One region of the Paenibacillus sp. NPDC057934 genome, then DNA from elsewhere that is predicted to be linked to it. Evidence: riboswitches for the same ligand, from Rfam matches in the RefSeq annotation. Region 1 holds a riboswitch; each other region holds the start of a gene.

Region 1 (6,826 bases):
TGAAGGCTTGGCAATTGCAATAAAGCAGCTCTCCACACTTTTATAGGAGGTTTGTTCCCAAAGTAAACGGCTTAACTTGCAAAAATCGCTGTTGGCATCGGGGTCACTCCCGCCGCGACCCATGAGCAGGACTACCGTCTCCTCGGCAGGAATATTTACCTTTGGCGCACCAGAAACCTCTATCTGTGCATTAGGCTGACTTAGAGGAACCACCGGTACAGCCTCAGAGATTCGGTCCAGCAGAATCTCCACCGCCTTATCCTGTACACCGATTGGGCGTCCATAAATGAATTCAACACCAGGGTACCTTGCCTTGGCCTGGTCTATCGCCAGTGGAATATCCAGTTTGGAATGCCCAGCCGCGAACAAAATAATCGGCACGACATTTATCGTAGTTGCCCCACCCTGCACACAGTTCTCAATGCCTTCGGCAATGGACGGCCCAGCCAATTCAATAAAGCAAGTCTCGAACTTCAACTCCGGTCTGCGTCTTGCTAGCAAATCTGCGAACGCCCTCAGTTCATCGTTGCCTTCCGCCACTCTGCTGCCATGCCCTACCAACAGTACTGTTCTCACAGCCGTCTCTCCTTTCGTGACCTTCGCCTCATGTTCTGAACCTAAACTTATTCCTGCAAGCCCCACCCGCGCAAAAAAAGCGTGGAATGGCTCGTTGTTTGTTCCCAGCTCACGGTATCTCCCTACAACCGCCATAACGGCTTCAATAACTTCATCCTCATTCATACCCCTGCCTGCAAGAGCACCTGCATGGGGACTGCGTCCGAATTTCTTGCCCCCAAGATACAGCTCAAAGCTTCCTTTGGTGTAGACCACCCCGATGTCATCCAGTACTGCCGAATTGCAGGCCATCCCGCAGCCGTTGACCTGGATTGTTAATTCCCTTGGCACCTGGTGTCCGGCTAGAAGGTAATGCAATCTTATGGCAGCGCCCAAGCCGCCTGCTCTCCGGCCCTCGCAGAAGCCGCAGGTTTTCACACGCACGAAGCTCCCCTGCTGCAGGACACGAAGTCCCGTCCCGAGAAGCTTACGTTCAAGCTCTTTTGGATGGAACACTATGCTTTGGAGTAAGAGATGCCCTTGGCGTGTATGAGCAACCTGTCCTTCCGGTCCTGCCGCTTCAGAAAGTAACGCCAATTGGGCTCCAGTCAATGACCGACTACCTATTGGAGGCAAAACTTCCAATTCCGCCTTGAAAATCCTAGGCTCAGCAGTTCCAACCCCTGCAGCCTCTAATGTTACTGACTGCTCCAAGGCCGAGAACACCTTTGTTTTTCCCTCCACTCGTACTGCCATTGCGCGGGTTTCCCCTCCTGCTGCGGGAGGGCAAGTAACGGCCTCCCCCCACTGCTCGGCAGCTCTCTCTGACGCGGTCAATGACCACGGCTCCGCTGAGGTTCGTAGCCGCTCGTGAGGCTTCAGTTCCTGCGTTTCCGCGCCAAGGCTGTACTTGCGCTCATATCCGCGCGGTGTAATCATTATCCCCTCGAAGACAGTCGTCGCCGAGTTGCCGATAATGACTGTGGACAGCATACCGATCTCATGCTCCAGCATATCCTCCAGTGTCGTAACAACCGTCTGCTGTCGATCACGGTAGGCGCTTTTGACAATGCCAACGGGTGTACCTGGCTCGCGATAACGCAGCAGGATGCTCCGGGCCTCCTCGATCTGGCGAGTCCGTCTCCCACTGCGCGGGTTATAGAAAGCGATAACAAAATCCGCAGCAGCCGCAGCCTCCACTCTGACCACTATGTTATCCCATGGCGTAAGATGATCGCTGAGGCTAATTGTGCAAGCGTCGTGCATAATTGGTGCACCGAGCAACGATGAGCAAGATTGAATGGCGGATATGCCGGGAATCACCTCGACCTGGATACCCTTTTCCGGGTTCCAGCCCCGTTCAATTAACACCTCATACACCAGTCCGGCCATACCATATACCCCGGCATCCCCACTGGATATTACAGCGACAGTCTGTCCCGTCTCTGCTCTGCGTACGGCTTCCTGTGCCCGGCTAACCTCTTCCGTCATACCTGTGCCAACTATTTCCTGATGCCTTAGCAGCGGCTTAATAAGTTCTACATAAGTGTTGTAGCCGATTACCGCTTCACTTTCTTCTATTGCAGCCAATGCCCGGCCCGTAATATGCTCCATTGCGCCGGGGCCAAAACCGATGATCAGCAGCTTGCCCTGTTTATCCATAATTCTCCTCGTCCCTTTAGAATCTCGTTACCGTGTTTCCTCGCCTCTCAATACTTGTAAGCAGTGCACTCAGAGCAACCTTGAACTCATCCGCAGTCCGGGGCGCCTTCTGCCCCGATATCAGCTCTGGCGGCAAGCTCTGCCATACATCAGCCAGCAACGGCAAACCCAGACCGATGCTCTGTATCATATCCCGGCTGGCAAACAAGTCCTCCGGCCTACCGCTCGCCTTGCATATTCCCTGATCCAGGACGATAATCCAGTCCGCCCAACGGTAAGCCAGATTCATGTCATGCGTAGCCATGACCAGTGTAGTTCCATTTCGGGTATGTATATCCTCAAGCGCATCCAACAACAGTGTTTCGGACACAGGGTCCAAATAAGCTGTTGGCTCATCAAGCAGGATCAGTTCTGGTTCCATCGCCATCACACCAGCCAGGGCCGTCCGTTTTTTCTGCCCCAGACTAAGCTGATGGATAGGCTTATCTCCAAGCTCTGTTAAGTTCAGCCTCTCCAGTACCTCTCGGCATCGTAGCTTGATCTTAGGTTCAGCCATGCCGGAGCCCCGCAGCCCGAACGATACATCTTCAAGGGGCGTGTTTAGAATCAACTGCTGCTCCGGGTCTTGAAACACCAGTCCGACACTGCGGCGGAGAGAAGCCAGGTCTTTGGAGGCGTAGGATATCCTTGCCCCGTCCTTCCACACAACTCCCTGCTGTGGCCGGAGAATACCCACCGCATGCAGAAATAGGGTAGACTTGCCTGAGCCATTATGGCCGAGCACTGCCGTTCTGGAGCCTTTCGGAATGGTCGCGCTCAGTCCCTGTAATGCAGGCCCCCTCGTGTCCGGGTACCGGAACACCACTTCCTCAAAAACCAGACAAGCGTTATTCATGATGATTCTCCTTTATCAACTCCAAATGATAGGATCAACGATATTCACAATCGCCAGGCCAACCAGCTCTGCACGAGTACCAATACAGCCATTCCGACGTAGGCCTCAACAGCATATCGAACTGGAACTGGACGAGTCTCACCGGGCGGTAAAACAATATCTCCATCAAACCCTCTAGTCAAAAAACCTTGAGATAGCCCATGGTACCGCTGAACCGTCTTCGCGAACAAAACGCCGGCCATTCCCGCAGCCTCTCGTAGCTTTGCTGAGAACCCCCTAGTACCCCCGCGCAGTCGCCGAGCCAGCATCATCCCCTGCGCGGTGTCACTGAGCAAAAATAAAAACCGATACATGATCAACATCAGTTCAAGTACAATCTGCGGCATCCGCAATCTGCGCAATACTTGAAGCAACTCGGCAAAAGGCGTGGTAAGGATCAGAAAAAAGAAGCACGACAGGCAAGCTGCCACACGTGCCAGCAGCAGCCCCCCTCGCCAAAGCCCTGCAGCCGTCATATAGAGTGAGAGTGAAGAACCTAGCATCGGGAGTACCACCACTGCCTCTCCGGTTGCCGGACGGCCAATTTCCACTACAAGGACTGGCAAACTGATAAAGTAGAACAGCAACGCGGAACCAAGCAATATCGCGTATAGCTGGATCGGGATCTTGGCATAGAAGATGCACCAGATCATCAACCACAGCGAAATTGCCAGTTGCAAAACTGGGTCAAGAACAAAGGACAGCACGAACATGGCTGCAGCGAATCCGCTTTTCCACATCGGAGACAGGCTACGAAAAGCATTGCCATAGGAGACAGCGTCAACTCTTCTGATCATTCAGCTTCTGCTTGCCTTGTCTTCCTTTAAGCAGACCAATCGTATAGCCAATTACTCCGGCGCCAATAGCTGCCTGCAGGGCGAATAGCATACTTTCTGTCTCTCCCGGCAGCTCCGTCAGCGGCTTAAACCAAGGGGTATACGAGGGATCAATTTCAGTGATGGCACCTTCTGCAGCATCATCGGCCCCGCCAAATTCCCCTTCTACGAACAGTAGCGGCAGTACAACCAGCAGAACGACTACCAGAAACATCCATGCATTTTTCCATTTAGCACTCATTTATGATTGGGCCCCTTTCGTCTGGCGTTTCAGTAATGACAACTCATGCGGACTGTAAGATTTCAGCCAATTCCAGAGCAGCACTGTCAACAGCCCTTCACTGATGGCAAGCGGAATCTGCGTAATAGCAAAGATGCTTCCAAACTTCATGAACGAAGCCAGCACTCCGCCATCAGCAGCCGGAAATGCCACTGCCAGTTGAACCGAGGTAACAACATAGGTCATAAGATCAGCGATGGCTGCCGCACTGAATACCGCGAGCTTTTCACGCTGAGTCATCCGCATTATCAGCTTGTACGCCGCATAGCCGGCAAAAGGCCCGGCCACCGCCATCGAAAAGGCATTCGCACCAAGCGTAGTAATTCCGCCGTGGGCAAGCAGCAGCGCCTGAAAGAGCAACACAATTGAGCCAATAACACCCATGGGCAGCGGACCAAGCATAATTGCACCGAGGCCGGTTCCCGTCGGATGAGAACTGCTTCCTGTGACGGAAGGCATCTTGAGTGCTGATAGCACAAAAGTGAAGGCCCCGGACAAACCCAGAAGCAGCTTCAGCTCCGGATTGTCCTTCGTCATTTTTTTCAACCTCATAATTCCAAGAATAAAGAACGGCAGAAATGCCGCCCACCAGAACATCGCCCAGCCCACTGGCAGAAATCCCTCCATAATGTGCATGGCCTGTGCGGTCCCCGGTTCGTTAAACAGCAAATACACGGTAAATCCGGCGACCAGCATCGTAAAACTCCACATCCTGCGTTGTTTCATTCCTTTTCCCTCCATGTTTTATGTAGATTGAAAGCCAAAAAAGCCCACCCTAACAGGTGGGAGATCCTATGTACGTGATTGCTTACGAAAGAGAGGTATGGGATCGGAATTCACATTCCAGTCTCACTCCATTCAAAACAGCAGCAGACTAGCAGTCACCTTGTGCAAAGGGACCTATTAACTGTCCTCCATGGCATAGGCCGTTTGCCGTCTTCAGCCTCTTTCGTCAATTCGTACACCGCTCCTATCCGCGTAGGGTCTTGGTGTGCGAAAACAAGGTAGGTCTCCTGGCTTCGGATGATAGCGCCGGTTCTTTGTCTTCCCCGATATTGCTTCGAGTGACCTGGTAAAGAACGGCTCTCCTATACAGTGGCGGGACCGCTCGGGAGTTGCACCCGATTCCCTGTTACCCCTTGTCATCAAGGGCACCTTGTTTTATCGCTATTTGATCCTGTACATCATAGTAGATTTGGAGTTTTCTGTCTGTGATAAAAGTTTGGATCTGGAATTTCTTCCAAGTGTAATCAAAAAAGAGCTGATTCATCATCCTTAACAGATGATGAATCAGCTCTTTACTCAAAATCAGGCTCCCGGGCTTTTTCCCGCACTCAGGGACGCAACATCCGATCGGGACCTCCATGGTAGCTTTCCAAAGTTAGTGCCGAGCACCCCAATAATAATCATAACAGTCCCGATGATATGAGCCACCGTCAACTCTTCGTGCAGAATCAAGGCTCCGGCGATAATGGAGATTAACGTAGACAGATTATTGAAGACGCTGACCTTGGAAGCTTCCAGGCGGGCCAGTGCATAGGTGGACAACAGATTGCTAATTACCGTAGACACAATGCCAAGATACAGCAGAGCCAGCAAATACTTGGAATCCACAAACGGCTGGAAAAAGAGATTCAGTGACCCTGCCGTTCCATGCTTAATCAGGGCAGCAGCCGCAAATAAAATAAAGCCCATAGCCATAGTAACGAAAGAGATTTCCAAAGGCGTATACTTCCGCGTCAACGGCCTGGCTAGCACACTGAAACCTGCCATGCTCAGTGCCGACAACACCAGCAGTATCAATCCAACTACATTACCTCCACTCCAGCCAGCGCCCCCCTTCATCGCGAAGATAAAAATGACACCTGCTACAGATAGCAGAATGGACAGCTTCTGGACAACATTCGTGCGTTCTTTAAGAAAAAAAGCTGCGATCGGCGCGGTAAATAGCGGAACCATCGCCAGAATGATGCCAGCTTCCGACGATGAAGCGCTCATTAGGCCAAAAGCCTGAAGGGCAAAGAAAAGTACTGGAGACAGCAGCCCCAGCGGGAGCAGTCTGCGGACATCACTCCAGTTGAAACGTAGCCGGACCCATCCGAAGATAAACGGTATGGCCACCGCGATCCAGCCGATTGCGAAGCGATGCGCCAGCACATCCAGCGGATTGGACTTGGTAACCGTCATTTTGACGAATAAAAATGAAAAACCAATAATTGAGGCATAAAGAATAGCGGCCACATAAGCCGACGTATTACTGTTTCTGGATTTCATACATGATACCTCCGGGAAAAATAAATGTGGGGTCCAGACATTGAACTCAATATACTATGCAATCCGAGCGGAGCAGCCACAATTCATGCGTGACGCATATGTACCGATACAGACTGGGTAATTAGCGGTTGTATCCCGCCACCACTCCCCCTTGAAGCCATACCAAAAAAAGCCCTGCACTGCAGGGCTTTTTCACTAGACTGTAACCTTGGTTTGCTCTAGCCCAAATCGCCAAGCTCGATCTGCACAATACCTTCTTCTTCCTGAATCTCGGCAATTAGGTGC
Region 2 (6,826 bases), on a different contig from region 1:
AGTTCTTTTACGTTGATCGTGACCGCAGTGGACACGGCACCCGCCGGAATCTTCAACTCCACCTCGCCGGCGCTGTCCTTCAGCATTGCTTCCGCGCCTACAGCAATCGCCTGCGAGATCGACACTGTATTTGCAGCCAGGGCTTTCTTAAGCTCAGCTGCTTCTGCCGCTGTCATTTTCGTGCTTGAAGCGCTAACCGACGTGGTCTGTCCTACTTGGTTCACCGGCAAGGTATTGTCCGGCGTGATGACCACAGCACCACCAGGCCCCGGTGTAGTGCCCGGTCCACCTGGAGAAGGAGTCTCTTTATCGACTACAGGTGCTCCCAAGTCTTTGCCGAGATTGGTCGTGTAGCGCCAGGCAACGGTATCCCCATTTTCAAGGGTTGTGTATACGCCTGCACTGTAATCTGGAAACACTCCATTTACAGAATACATCCAGCCACTCTCTGGTCCACGGTCAAATTCAGCCAGTCCAGCGATGGATCTTACATACAAGGTCGCTCCGGAGCCTGTAGCAATAACTTTGCTACCCAACTGGCGAACCAGCAATGAATATGGTGTATCACCTGGATTGAGGGTTACCTCTTTAGCAGAAACAATAGTACCTTTGATAGCATCCCCCTCTACCAAAAAGTTGACTGTTTTTTGGGTAGGGATCGGCGTTGAAGGATCACTGGTTTTGTTAACCGTCAAATTTTTCGTTGTCCGGACTACCGTTGGAACAGCATTTTGACGATATCCTGTTACTTCAATAGTGTAGCTGCCAGCTGCTTTTCCAGAAGCAAAGTTTGCTTTACCTTCCGCATTAGTGGTAGCTGCTTCGCCAGCAATGCTGACTTTTACTCCTTCAGCCGGAATAACAAGGTTTTTAGGTACATCTTCGCTCCAGTCCGTCACATCTTTGGAAACGGTAATTGTAAAAGACTGCCCGGACACCGGGGATGCCGGATCTACTTTAATGGAATTGATGAGAGAGGTAACCCCGTAATCACCGTAGTAAAATACTACCTCTTGTCCTTCTTGAAGTTCATAATCTGCTGCGCCTACAAATGGAGAAACCCACTGTCCGTCTTCTTTGACGGCGAACATCCAGCCATCGTAACCACCGTAACGTTTTTCTGCTATTCCATTGATGGAAGATACATATCTGCCATAATCACTATCGGTAATCTTCAACGGAATGTTGTTCGATTTGGCCAATTTTTGCAAGGCCTGTAGAGCATTTGTAGCGGTCACTGATCCAGCCTTGATAGGACCTTCCGGACCCTCAATGCTTACTGAAGCTTGTACTGCAGGATTAACCTTCAATTCTGAAGTTGTGCGTACTACGCTTGGAACCGCGCCTTGGCGGTAACCCGTTACTTCTATAGTATAGTATCCCGCAGCTTTTCCAGAAGCAAAGGTTGCAAGCCCCTCAGCATTGGTCGTTACCGTCTCTCCATCTATAGTAACCTGCACTTCCGCTGCCGGTATACTGCTTACCTTTGGTTCACCACTGCTCCAGTCCGTAACATCCTTGGACACCTTAACCGTGAACGCTTCTCCAGATCCAGGTTTAGTTGGATTAGAAGAAACTGAATTTATTAAAGAAGTATCCGAATAATCGCCGTAAAAGAACAGTACCCGTTCACTCGTCTGAAGTAAGTACTCACCCGCACCTACTTCTGGAGTAATCCAATGTCCATCTTTGGATACAGCAAACATCCAACCATCATAACCATTATATTTTCCTTGTGAAATACCATTAACAGCTGCTACATACTTACCGTATGAACTGTCTGTAATTACCAGCGGTATATGATCTTTCTTCGCAAGTTCCTCCAGAGCCTTCAACGCCGTAGGAGCCTGTACTTCTCCTTGTGCAATCGGTCCTTCCGGTCCTTCGATCGTTACAGAAGTCTGAACTCCCGGCTGCTGAGAAGGCGGCTGTCCGAAACTATAGAACGTTTCCCCTTTGAGGAATAATTCATAGGAGATCAGCGCCTGTAGGGCCTGCTCCGTCGCCATTGCATTGGCGCCTCCGGTAATTACATGACGGAAGCTTCCATCAGATAAAACAAAGGAAAGCAGCTTATCGACAAGGTTTACCTGTCCCTTAGTGAAATCTGGACCTGTCGGATCAATCCCCGCTGAAGTTAATCCGATTATAGCCTGTGCTACAGTCTCACTGCTGGTGTTATATCCACCGTCAGCTTTCTGCTTGAGCTTCAGCCATTGAATTGCACGTTCGCCAGCAGTCTTCACTGCCGGTACATCGGCATGCGCAGCCAAAGCGTTCAGTGTCATAGCCGTCAAATCAGGATCGCTCGTCGTACCAAAGCCAAATCCTCCATCTGCGTTTTGCTTGGAGAGAATCTCAGTTAAAATCTTGTCTTTAGTCCATCGTGCATCATTTGGAATGTTATATTTACCTGAGTCAATAGCCAGTAGACTGTAAACGGGACCATTGATACCCTGATTAGTCATTCGCTCGCTATTATAAATACGTTCAATTAGATTATAGCCCGTGAAATTGGACGCATCACGGCCAATCGCGGTTACTGCAAGTGAGATCCGGGCATAGTCAGTCACATTTATGTATGTCCCGTTTGCAGTTTTTACCTTATTCTCAAGATTAGTGCGGTAGCTGTCGGGAACCTTAACACCATTGCGTCCCAGCCCGATAGCATCCCAATCAGATAAATTTCCTCTTTTCAAAACATAATTGGTAGTGTCATATACAGCTTTTGCAACACCTACCCGTTCTGGCTCTCCCGCAGCAAACGCCGCTGCGCCGTAGGTAGCATCTGTTACGCTAGTTTCTGTGATTCCTTGATCAGTAAGGCTTTGCTGTGCTTGGGCGAAGGCTTGTCCTGCCGGTACCAGCGAAGAGCCAAGAATGGAGATGACCAGCAGGAGTGCCAGTCCAAGCGCAAGCGCCCTTGATGATAACATTCTTTTCATCATGAACCTCTTTTCTTTATAATTTTGGTTTATGCTGGAAAACAAACAACATAAAAACCGCCCTAACATGAAGGGCGGTCGGAACAAACTTGGCTTGAGGGCAGATTGAACAGGGATTTATCCCCAAAAAAATATTCATCTGCATCTGGTTCCCGGCCTCACCCCCCGAAGGCATGGGAACACCTTGAAAAAGGCAGGTTTCCTGGCTCATGCCTCATCGCTTCTTTCCGCCTTCCCGACTCCTTTATAGGACCAGTGGCATTTGAAAAGTCGCTCCGCATCTACAGTGGCGGGACCGCGCCGGATTTTGAACCGGTCTTCCCTTTTAAGCAAACCCAGGCTTTCTGAGTCTGCACCTTCTCCATTAACTAGACTATTAAATTTTAATCTTCCTAATGATAGCTATAATCCCCCGGTATGTCCATAGAAAAACTGCCAGAATCGGTTTTTCCCCATTTTGACAGTGAAAAAACTCCTAAATACTGCAGAACCATAACTTGTCCAAGTCATAACTCTGCAGCTGTTCAGGAGTAGCAATTGTTATTTCTTTTTCGCTTTTGCTGTAGCCGTTGGATCAGGACTTACTTCGTCCTTTGCCGATGACTGATCAGAGGATGGCACCGGAGCCTTCTCGAACAACTTCAGCTTATAGTTCCCAGCCTCAATCGTGCTGCCTTGTGCCAGTGGGGCCCCGGGCTCTAGCTCAATGGTTACCTGATATTGGCCCTCTTCCAGGACTGCCTGTCCTTCCTCTCCCTCTGATGTAGGCGAAGGTGAAGCGGCAGGATCAATCGTTGAAGATGCCTGCTCTTTCTGATTCACAGCTTTACTAGCTTGATCAGTCACTGCATCCTTGGCATTAGCCGATGAATGCGGAGAAGCATCCGTTGCCGTTCCATCTGCGTTTCCGGCTGCATTACCCGTATCAGAATTCCCTTCTCCGGAGGAATCTCCTAGATCCGATGATGGTAATGCACACGTACTGGTCGTAGCTGTTACTTTATACGTAGTCTTGGTTTCATCGGTATGGAGCACACTAATCTCAGCCGGCTTGAAACTATCGCACTCAGCGGCGGTAGGGAAAATAAACTGCAGCTTACTACCCTCCTCCTGCTCTCCGTCAGGTGCCAGTAGATAGGCAATAACCGGCAGTTGGTCAGTAACGGCTGTCTGGACCGGACTTGGCTGCAGATTGGTCTCCGGCAGAGTGCTATCTTTCCCGTCTGGCCGCAGCATGCTGATCGCTATAATTGCAATAACCAGGACAATTCCAATTGCGAGCCCCGAGATCAGGATTTGAAATCGACTGCGGCTGACCCACCGCGCCAGCGGTGAAGCCAATTGGGAGCGGGCTTCATCATATACATTTTGCAGAGCAGGACGTGCGGCTGCAAGATAGGTTTTGCGGAGTTCGCGATTCTTGAAAGCTTCTCGGTCATTGTTATTGAAATATTTCAGAATTGCTCGGCGGTACCCCGGCTGCAGCTTCTTGTTCGAGATTACAAACAATGGATTGCCTTGTGACCAAGCCAGGAAGCGGTAGACGGTCTCTTTATCCGAACCTGCTTTCTGGTTAACCAATTCCAGCAACGCCTCGTAGTCCAGCGGACCGCCCTCACGATGACTGCTATAATAAAAGCCCAGCGGCAGCCGTTCGAAAGGTTCAGCGGACCTTGCCTCCTTCAGCCAGCGCCGTCCAAGGAGCTGCACATCATCCAGCTCTTTTGGAGTCAACTCGGCGAAAATCCCTTCATCCGGCCCCTCTTCCCCGAACCAGCGGTAGGCGGCCCGCAGCGCGTTCTCCTTCTGCTTACTGATTTGATCCAGCGGCGGATACCATTTGGCAGCACCTTTGGGATAACGCAGGAAGGCAATATCCAGTAGTTGTTCCTTCGTTAGTTCCGCTAGGGACAGACGGTTCAGCAGAAAACGGTCAGCGGCCGCAGCCAATCCGTGCAGAAGTTCAAGCGCTTCAGGCTGGATACCACCGCTACGCCGCCGATCCTTCTCAGCTTTCTCCACACGCTCATGAATCCCGGCCACAGCGACAACAGGATCGGGTTCACGCTGAAGCTTTTCCAGCAAGTAATCCTTGGGTCTATCCTCCATAAAGGTCTGCTGAAGCACCTCTGGCAGCGTGCGTCCCCAATAGAGTACAAAACCTGCAATATCCGCTACTGATGCGGCGGCAGCCAGACGGTTCTCCAAATACGGCTCCAAAAGCCTCCGGCGGAAGATCGACTGACCCAGCACTTTTTTGAAAAAGGCCGCACTCAGTTCTTCTTCACTTTCGATAATGGCATACGCCGCCTTCAGGTCGTCCTCTCGCCCTTGGTTGCTGTTGTTCAGCATCCCGTTAATGAAATAATCGACGATACGACCCCTGTAATTATGTCCCGGCAGCACATAGTAAGCCTTGAAGCTCTCCATCAACGCAGGGATCAGCGGACCCCCTTGCCGTATCTGATCAAATTCACGGTCAAATCGCTCCAGAAAAATATCGTTCAAACGGACTCGTGACTCCAGCGCGCCGTCCCTTTTGAGGTAGTCCAGCAAGCCACCAAGAACCGCGAATTTGTTCTGCTCATACAAGCTTTCATTGCCTTGTTCAATCTCGTAAAATACAGCCAGTTCATTATAGAGTCCGAGCGATAGCTTGCGTTCCAAGCTTTCCCCGTCCAGCATCCGGTCAGCAAATTGACCGAAATCATGCATGCTGCCGCCGCTGCTCGTGACCTTCCAGGCCAGATCGGCATACTGCTGCCGCAAATCCCCGAATTCGGCATTACTGCTGCGTCCGGAGACGAGATCGAACGTAAAATCCTTCTCCACATTGCGGTCGCCGGGGCGAAGTGAACCTTTCTCTACAAAGGTCAAATGAATATATTTGCGGCTCTTTGGCTCATTGGCATACGTAATGACACCCAGTCTGCGACGGAACTCATTGGGAAGTGCACCGAAAATAACCTCGGTCAGCTCTGCTGCTCGTTTCGACAACTCTCCAATAGGCACATCCAGCGCTATATAAATCTTCTTCTTGCCCGCCACGGAGGTCATCACCGCCTGCAGCAGTGCCTTGAACAAGTCTTCCCCAATATTCAGGGAAGATAACACTGTACCAGGGGCGGCCTGAGTCCTCCTCCCCACCGGGATAGAAGACAGCTCTGGCAAGATGCCACCCAGCTCACCTGTGTAACTTCCCGCAAAATCGGCATGCAGCCAATCCCCATAATGCTCTACAACCTCTTCTGCACGAGCAGCCGGAACAACAAAGTTATGGGCGAAAAAAGCGCTCCGCTGCCCCGTGAAATCTGCCGACTGATAGCGGCTGTTTCCGATGACGGTCTCCCCGTTCTCCGTATGGAACAGGTGCAACGCCGAGGGGTAGGCCGATTCGGCCTTCTCCCCGCGTGCCGTTAGTTCCGCCGGAGCATCATAGAGGCAGAAGGGATGAAGGATTTTTTTGATAAACCCGCCGTCCAACCCCTCCGACTTCGCTACCGTATCGAACCCTTCTGTGGAGCGAAAAATCCCGCGCCGCTCCCGGGTATACATCTGCTGAGTGATCATCGCCCCTGAATGATTCTTCACGGGCCGTCGCTCCCCTCGATGTAATTCAGCTTATGGAGCAGCCAGATGAACGGCTCGTCCACCCGAATCGGGCTGACAACCCCTTCAATCTTCTGATTCACGGGATTGCTGCCGAGTGCGGATACGGCAAAATAAGCAGTGTTGGAGAAATACACATCCATCGTATCCTTGAACGGACGGTCCACCTTGCCAATAAAGCGGCGAATTTCCCCGTCGATGTTATGGAATTCGTCCAGATTCAGCGTTTTGCGGTGCACATAGTTATTGAATACGTTACTGTTCGACTTGAT
Region 3 (6,826 bases), on a different contig from region 1:
GACAAATGCAACGGACAGCCATCGCCCGCGCTATGATCCACCGACCTACGCTGATTCTGGCTGATGAACCTACAGGCAACCTGGACTCCAAAACATCGGGCGAAGTAATGGGTATGCTGGAGCAGATCAATGCTTCGGAGGGAGCGACAGTACTGATGGCTACACATGATGCCGTGGCTGCGAGCTTCTGTCACCGGGTGATTTTTATCAAAGACGGACGATTCCACAGCGAGATGTACCGGGGCAGCAGCCGGGCCGCTTTCTTTCAGAATATCATTGACATGCTGTCGCTTCTGGGAGGCGCGGGCCATGACCTTTCGGCAATTCGCTTATAGAAATGTAATTCGTAATAAGCGGAAGTACGCCGCCTATTTTGTCAGCAGCTCGTTCTCGGTGATGATCTTCTTTCTGTGCGCCCTGTTTATTTATCACCCGGCTCTGTCCAAGGATCTGATTTTCAGTACCGCAACGCAAACGATGATGGTGGCTGAAGGGTCTATTTTTGTGTTTTGCTCCCTTTTTGTCCTCGTATCGGTGGGTTCGTTCCTGCAATCCCGCAAGAAGGAATTCGGTATTCTTCTGATGCACGGGATGACGAAGCGACAGCTGCACCTGATGGTCTTTTTGGAAAATATGATGATCGGCAGCGCGGCAATTTTCACCGGTACCGGGCTGGGCTTGTTGCTTGGCAAGCTGTTCCTGATGATCGGCTCCGGCTTCCTTGGCATTCATTCGCTTTCCTTTCATCTGCCCTGGCAGGCCCCGGTGCTGACCATTTGCAGCTTTGTGCTGTTGTTTGGTTTGATCTCATTGTGTACTTTTGCGCTAACCGGCCCTGAGGACCCAATGCCGCTGTTCCAGGGTGAAGGCAAGCATGAGGAAGAACCTAAGGTCTCTGTCATACTTGTGCTGCTGTCAGCAGTGTTCCTGATCGCTGGCTACGTTATGGCCGCCACAGTGCGCGCGGCGTTGGTAGATGTCATTATGTTCCCTGTCGTGGTCATTACGGTCGTTGGAACCTATCTGTTTTATACCCAACTGAGCATCTACATTGTGAAGCTGCTGAAGAGAACCCGGCGTTTGTATTGGCACCGGATTAACCTGATCGCACTCTCAGGCCTGTCCTCCCGCTGGAAAGAGAACGGACGCATGTTTTTCATCATCACGATTATTTCGGCTGTGTCTTTCACTTCTGTTGGTGTATTTGCTTCCATTCAGACGTTGACTCGGGAACTGAAGCTAAATTACCCGGCAGCTGTAGGCTATGTGGCTAAAGGTACGGAAGACGCGGCAGAAACAGAGCAGCACCTGGATAGTATTCGCAGGGAGCTCGAAGGCCGTGGTCTGACCTTTGATACACTTAGTATTCCAATTAAATATGCAGAAGTGGAATCACAGACCGGACCGGATCGGACACGGCTGCTACCCCTGATCTCATACAGTCTTTATAAGCAGGCGCTGCTGAAGGCTGGATTCCGTTCGTCCGAAAGACCGCTTGAGGGTCATGACGGGCTGGTCATGATCGCTTCCCAGCGGGATCGCAGTCTGACTAGCGAGCGAGTCAAGGCTACATATACACTGCGGCAGGGAAACTCAATTCGCGAGGTCGGCTACACGGAGGAAGTACCGATTGCGAACCATCTGCTCCCGGCACTGGACGGCGTCGACGGGGGTGACTTTAGCGGCATTGTGGTCAGTGATGAGTTGTATGCCGCTATCCGCCCCGTGCAGAATGATAAGTATACGGGATTCTATGTATCAGATTTGCTGCGGACGGTTGGGATTGCGACCGATCTTTCCGTCAAGGGTAAGAGGACATACACGGCTGATTATCCCTATGCCATTGCAGTCAGTGGCACATTGTTTGAGATTCACAAGACTCTGTACAGTACAATGCTGTTTGCTTCTTTGCTTGTGGGCACCGTCTTTTTCATTGCAGCTGGAAGTTTTCTTTACTTCCGTCTGTACATGGATCTCGATTATGATCGTCTGCAATATTCCACCCTGGCCAAGATGGGATTAACGGACCGGGAACTGGACCGGATTGTGACCGTTCAGCTGTCCCTGATGTTCTTTGTGCCGATTGGACTGGCTATGCTGCACAGCCTATTTGCTTTTATTGCCCTGCAGCGCCTGTTCTACTTATCGATCGTGATCGAGACTGGAGCGGTGCTGGCGGTTTATTTTGTCGCGCAGGTATTATACTTCTTTTTCATCCGAAGTCGTTACCTACGCAATCTGAAGAAAAATTTAAGGAGGATCTGACATGGACCTGCTCATGATTATTAAAGCAATTATTCTTGGCATCGTCGAAGGTATAACCGAGTTTGCTCCTGTATCCTCTACAGGCCATATGATTATCGTGGATGATATGTGGCTGCAATCACAGGCGTTTCTGGGCCAACATACAGCCAATACTTTTAAAGTTGTTATCCAGCTAGGCTCGATCCTGGCAGTTGTGGTTATTTTCTGGAAAAGATTTTTTGATCTGCTCGGCCTGAAGCGGTTTAGCCGTAAAGAAATGCAGCCTGTGCCGGATGGACAGCCACAGCAGCCTTCCGGTGAAGGAGGGCATCTGAAGCTTCGTATGGTGCTGATCGGTCTGATTCCTGCCGCAGTCCTGGGCTTACTGACAGAGAATTATATTGATGACCATCTGTTCTCGACGGCAACTGTATTGATTGGTCTCGTTATTGGTGCGGTATTCATGATTTGTGCCGACCGTTTCGCACCGAAGAAGGTCCAGACCGAAACGGTCGATCAAGTGACCTATAAGCAGGCGCTGGGTGTCGGGTTGATGCAGTGCTTTGCCCTCTGGCCAGGCTTTTCCCGCTCTGGTTCCACTATCTCCGGGGGCGTACTGCTGGGGATGAGCTACCGGGCAGCTGCTGACTTCACGTTTATTATGGCCGTGCCGGTCATGGCGGGAGCTACGCTGCTCTCTTTAATGAAGAACTGGCAATACTTCACGATGGAGTCCTTGCCGTTCTTTATCGCGGGCTTCATTAGCGCCTTTGTCTTCGCGTTGCTGTCGATGCGTTTCTTCCTGAAACTGATCAATCGGGTCAAGCTGATGCCCTTCGCTATCTACCGGATTGTGCTTGCGGCAGTGGTGTATATTATTTTCTTCTAACTGGCTATAAGGATTCCGTATAACTGTTACACTCATAATCTATTGCGGTTTACTTGGTATTCCAGTATGATGACGTTATATTCATTCCCGAAACTGAATAACGGATACAGGTGCCTGCCGGATGCTAGACATACCGGATGGCTTAATAGGGAAGTTCGGTGCAAGACCGACGCGGTCCCGCCACTGTAACGGAAGAGTCTTCAGCAACCCTCGTCACTGGCAGCATATGCTGTTCGGGAAGACGGCTGAAGATGTAGACGCCGCAGCCAGGAGACCTACCTGTTTCGACAGCACAGCTTTACCTACGGAAGATAGGACGGTGTTAGACCAGCTACCAGTATGTATAATACTAGGGCGTCTTTCCCTCTGACTTCTTTCAGGGAAAGACGCCTTTTTTGGGTATAAAACATGACGCATATAGATTATTAGTGAGATAAGGGAGGAACCTAGGAATGACGCAAACAGTAAAAGTAAGTAACCTCGGGTACCCGAGAATCGGGAAGAACCGTGAATGGAAAAAGAACCTGGAGACCTTCTGGTCCGGCCAAAAAGATGAAACTGAATTCCGTTCCGAAATGGAAAGAATCCAGCTTGAGCATTTGCAAACACAAAAAGAAGCCGGTATTGATCTGATTCCGGTCAATGATTTCACATTCTACGACCATGTGCTGGATGCAGCCGTAATGTTCGGCATCGTGCCTCCACGGTATGAATACGATGGCGGAGACATCGGCCTGGATCTTTACTTCGCAATGGCTCGCGGTAACGCTACTGCCACTGCATGCGAAATGACCAAATGGTTCAACACGAACTATCACTATATCGTTCCAGAGATCGGCAACCAAACGCCGCGTCTGACTGAGAACAAGCCGCTTGCCGCATACCGTTTTGCCAAAGAAAAAGCAGGGATCGAAGGGAAGCCGGTTGTCATCGGCCTTTACACCTTCCTGAAGCTGTCCAAAGGATTCCAACCCTCTGAAAAGGCTGAAATCGCGAAGCGTTTCCTGCCTGTATATGTACAACTGCTTCAAGAGCTGGAGCAAGAAGGCGTGAAGTGGGTACAAGTAGACGAGCCTGCAGTTGTAACTGGGCTTACAAATGAAGATATCAGCCTGCTTGAGACGATTTATGCAGAAATCGCTGCTGCTGTGCCAGGATTGAACATCATCCTGCAAACCTACTTCGAAGCTGCTGAACCGCTTGAAGCGCTGCTCAAACTACCTGTACAAGGTCTGGGTCTGGACTTCGTACACGATGGCGGTACGAACCTTGAATCGATCGAGCGTCTGGGCTGGCCGGAAGACAAGATCCTCGGCGTTGGTATCATCGACGGTCGTAACATCTGGCGCTCCGACTTGGATGCTAAGCTGGCACTGCTGGACAAGCTCGCGACTCATGTTAGCTTGGATCGTGTGTTCCTGCAACCATCCTCCAGCTTGCTGCATGTACCGGTAACCGTAGAAGGCGAAGACAAGGTTAAATCCGTAATCAAGAATGCTCTGGCATTCGCGAACGAGAAGCTGGTTGAACTGAAGCTGATCAGTTCTGCACTGGAAAACCGTGATGCTGTCGCTGTCGAACTGCAAGCTAGCCGTGATGCGCTTGCTACCTTCCGTGCGCTGCCTGAGCGCGGCCGTGAAGATATCGCTGCAGAAGTGCGCAAATTGGCTGAACTTCCTGCAAACCGCAACCTGCCATTCGCAGAGCGCGTGAAAGTACAACAGGAGAAATGGAACCTGCCATTGCTGCCAACAACAACGATCGGCAGCTTCCCGCAAACACCGGAAGTTCGCCAAGCACGCCTCAAATGGCGCAAAGGTGTATGGAGCCAAGAACGTTATGATCAATATGTTCGCGATCAAATCGACGAAGTCATCACATTCCAAGAGAAGCTGGGATTGGATGTACTCGTACACGGTGAATTCGAACGTACAGACATGGTTGAATTCTTCGGTGAGAAGTTGGCTGGATATCTGTTCACTCGCAACGGTTGGGTGCAATCCTACGGCTCCCGCTGCGTGAAGCCGCCAGTAATCTATGCTGACGTTGCTTTCATCGAGCCAATGACGGTTAAAGAGAGCGTTTATGCACAATCTCGCACCAAGCTTCCGGTAAAAGGCATGCTGACTGGACCGGTTACGATCCTGAACTGGTCGTTCGTCCGCGATGATCTAAGCCGTGAAGAAGTTGCGAACCAAATCGCAATTGCACTGCGTCATGAAGTGAAGGCGTTGGAAGATGCTGGTGTTGAGATGATCCAAGTGGATGAGCCAGCGATCCGTGAAGGTCTGCCGCTCAAGCCAGAAGACCGTCAGCATTACCTGGATTGGTCGGTTAAAGCGTTCCGTATCTCCACTTATGATGTCAAAGACACGACTCAAATTCATACGCATATGTGCTATAGTGAATTCAAAAACATGATCGGTTCCATTTCTGATATGGATGCCGACGTTATCTCCATTGAGACTTCCCGCAGTCATGGCGAATTGATCGTGAGCTTCGAAGAGCAGGATTACGATAAAGGCATCGGCCTTGGCGTATATGATATCCACAGCCCGCGTGTCCCAGCTGTAGAAGAAATGACAGTCAACATCGACCGCGCTCTGCGTGTATTGGAGCCAGAATTGTTCTGGATCAATCCAGACTGCGGACTCAAGACCCGCGGATGGGCAGAAACCGAAAGCGCCCTGCGCAACATGGTTGAGGCCGCTTCGATCGCAAGAGCGAAGACTAGCCCAAGCAAAGCATAAATACAGTGCTGTAAGCTATGATATTGCAGCGGAAAAAGATAACCAGCAGGTTTCCCTTCGCGGGAGACCTGCAGTTTTTTGCTATTGGGGAGTTTGAATTGGCTTAGTTCGCTCAGGCGATCTTCGCTGGCTTGAGTTAGGTCCATGTAATAGGAGAGCGAGTGCATGTAGTAGATAAGCAGGAGTATGTGTCAGGTGAGCAGGGGCATTTAGCAGACAAGCAAAAGCCTACTGTATGTTAGCAAGGACTGTACAACCGCAAAGGTGTCCCATACGCCTTCTGGCTTATGAGACACCCTCATTATTGTGGATTATTTTTTTAACGATACACTTGATAATAATTCTCATTCTTGATAGAATAAATGAGAAAAGAAGGAACCGTGGAGGGTTCCTTCCTAGTAGACTTACTTGCTCTCGAATGTTTTACAATCTGTTTCTTCCGCACGTGTTGGCTCGCTGGAGCTGTGGAAAGCAACAAAGATGGAATCAGCCTGACATTTATTCTCCTCTGCCCAGTGGGTGCAGGAGTTGACTTCACAGATTACGTCTTTTGCCATAAGGGTTTCACCTCCCCTTTTGTAAAATGACTGCATCGTTAAATGGAATGCACTGCTCGGCAAGGTGGAGCTTGTCCGAACAGAACCATGCCCTGATCCTAACGGATGTGAGGGTTTTTGGTGTTATTTGTCTGTTAAGACACCGTAATTGTACCAAACAAACGGACTGTTCGCAAACAGAAGCATCCTGATCAGGATGCTTCTGTTTTTGTTTTTACTGACTCTTATATCACTTTATGCAAAACTTTTTAATAACATGCAACTTTCCAGCTTCTGGAATCGTCTGGGTAGAAAGAAGTATTCTACTAAAATATGGGGGTATGGCGATGCGGAAATGGGGGTTGTATGGGATATGGTTATTGATTCTGGTTATTGTTGTCACGGGC

What was found. Region 1 has a riboswitch for cobalamin ahead of ACFVRY_RS26445 (energy-coupling factor ABC transporter permease). Riboswitches for the same ligand answer to the same signal wherever they lie in the genome.
Region 2: it holds a riboswitch for cobalamin, as region 1 does, so the genes downstream of both, ACFVRY_RS24310 (S-layer homology domain-containing protein) here and ACFVRY_RS26445 (energy-coupling factor ABC transporter permease) in region 1, are expected to answer to the same signal.
Region 3: it holds a riboswitch for cobalamin, as region 1 does, so the genes downstream of both, metE (5-methyltetrahydropteroyltriglutamate--homocysteine S-methyltransferase) here and ACFVRY_RS26445 (energy-coupling factor ABC transporter permease) in region 1, are expected to answer to the same signal.

What each region holds. Positions count from the first base shown of each region.
Region 1 covers NZ_JBHVPB010000014.1:50,847-57,672, forward strand. Annotated here, with positions in the region: gene ACFVRY_RS26420 (sirohydrochlorin chelatase) at 1-642, opposite strand, end outside; partial or broken gene cobJ (precorrin-3B C(17)-methyltransferase) at 649-2,217, opposite strand; gene ACFVRY_RS26430 (energy-coupling factor ABC transporter ATP-binding protein) at 2,234-3,112, opposite strand; gene cbiQ (cobalt ECF transporter T component CbiQ) at 3,157-3,948, opposite strand; gene ACFVRY_RS26440 (energy-coupling factor ABC transporter substrate-binding protein) at 3,932-4,228, opposite strand; gene ACFVRY_RS26445 (energy-coupling factor ABC transporter permease) at 4,229-4,993, opposite strand; cobalamin riboswitch at 5,254-5,441, opposite strand; gene ACFVRY_RS26450 (hypothetical protein) at 5,400-5,573, opposite strand; gene ACFVRY_RS26455 (DMT family transporter) at 5,576-6,541, opposite strand; gene ACFVRY_RS26460 (5'-3' exonuclease) at 6,760-6,826, opposite strand, start outside.
Region 2 covers NZ_JBHVPB010000011.1:207,261-214,086, forward strand. Annotated here, with positions in the region: gene ACFVRY_RS24310 (S-layer homology domain-containing protein) at 1-2,948, opposite strand, end outside; cobalamin riboswitch at 3,121-3,320, opposite strand; gene ACFVRY_RS24315 (GAP1-N2 domain-containing protein) at 3,486-6,536, opposite strand; gene ACFVRY_RS24320 (hypothetical protein) at 6,533-6,826, opposite strand, start outside.
Region 3 covers NZ_JBHVPB010000005.1:284,020-290,845, forward strand. Annotated here, with positions in the region: gene ACFVRY_RS13640 (ABC transporter ATP-binding protein) at 1-335, shown strand, start outside; gene ACFVRY_RS13645 (FtsX-like permease family protein) at 310-2,265, shown strand; gene ACFVRY_RS13650 (undecaprenyl-diphosphate phosphatase) at 2,267-3,133, shown strand; cobalamin riboswitch at 3,225-3,430, shown strand; gene metE (5-methyltetrahydropteroyltriglutamate--homocysteine S-methyltransferase) at 3,586-5,883, shown strand; gene ACFVRY_RS13660 (DUF1540 domain-containing protein) at 6,288-6,440, opposite strand; gene ACFVRY_RS13665 (DUF4349 domain-containing protein) at 6,767-6,826, shown strand, end outside.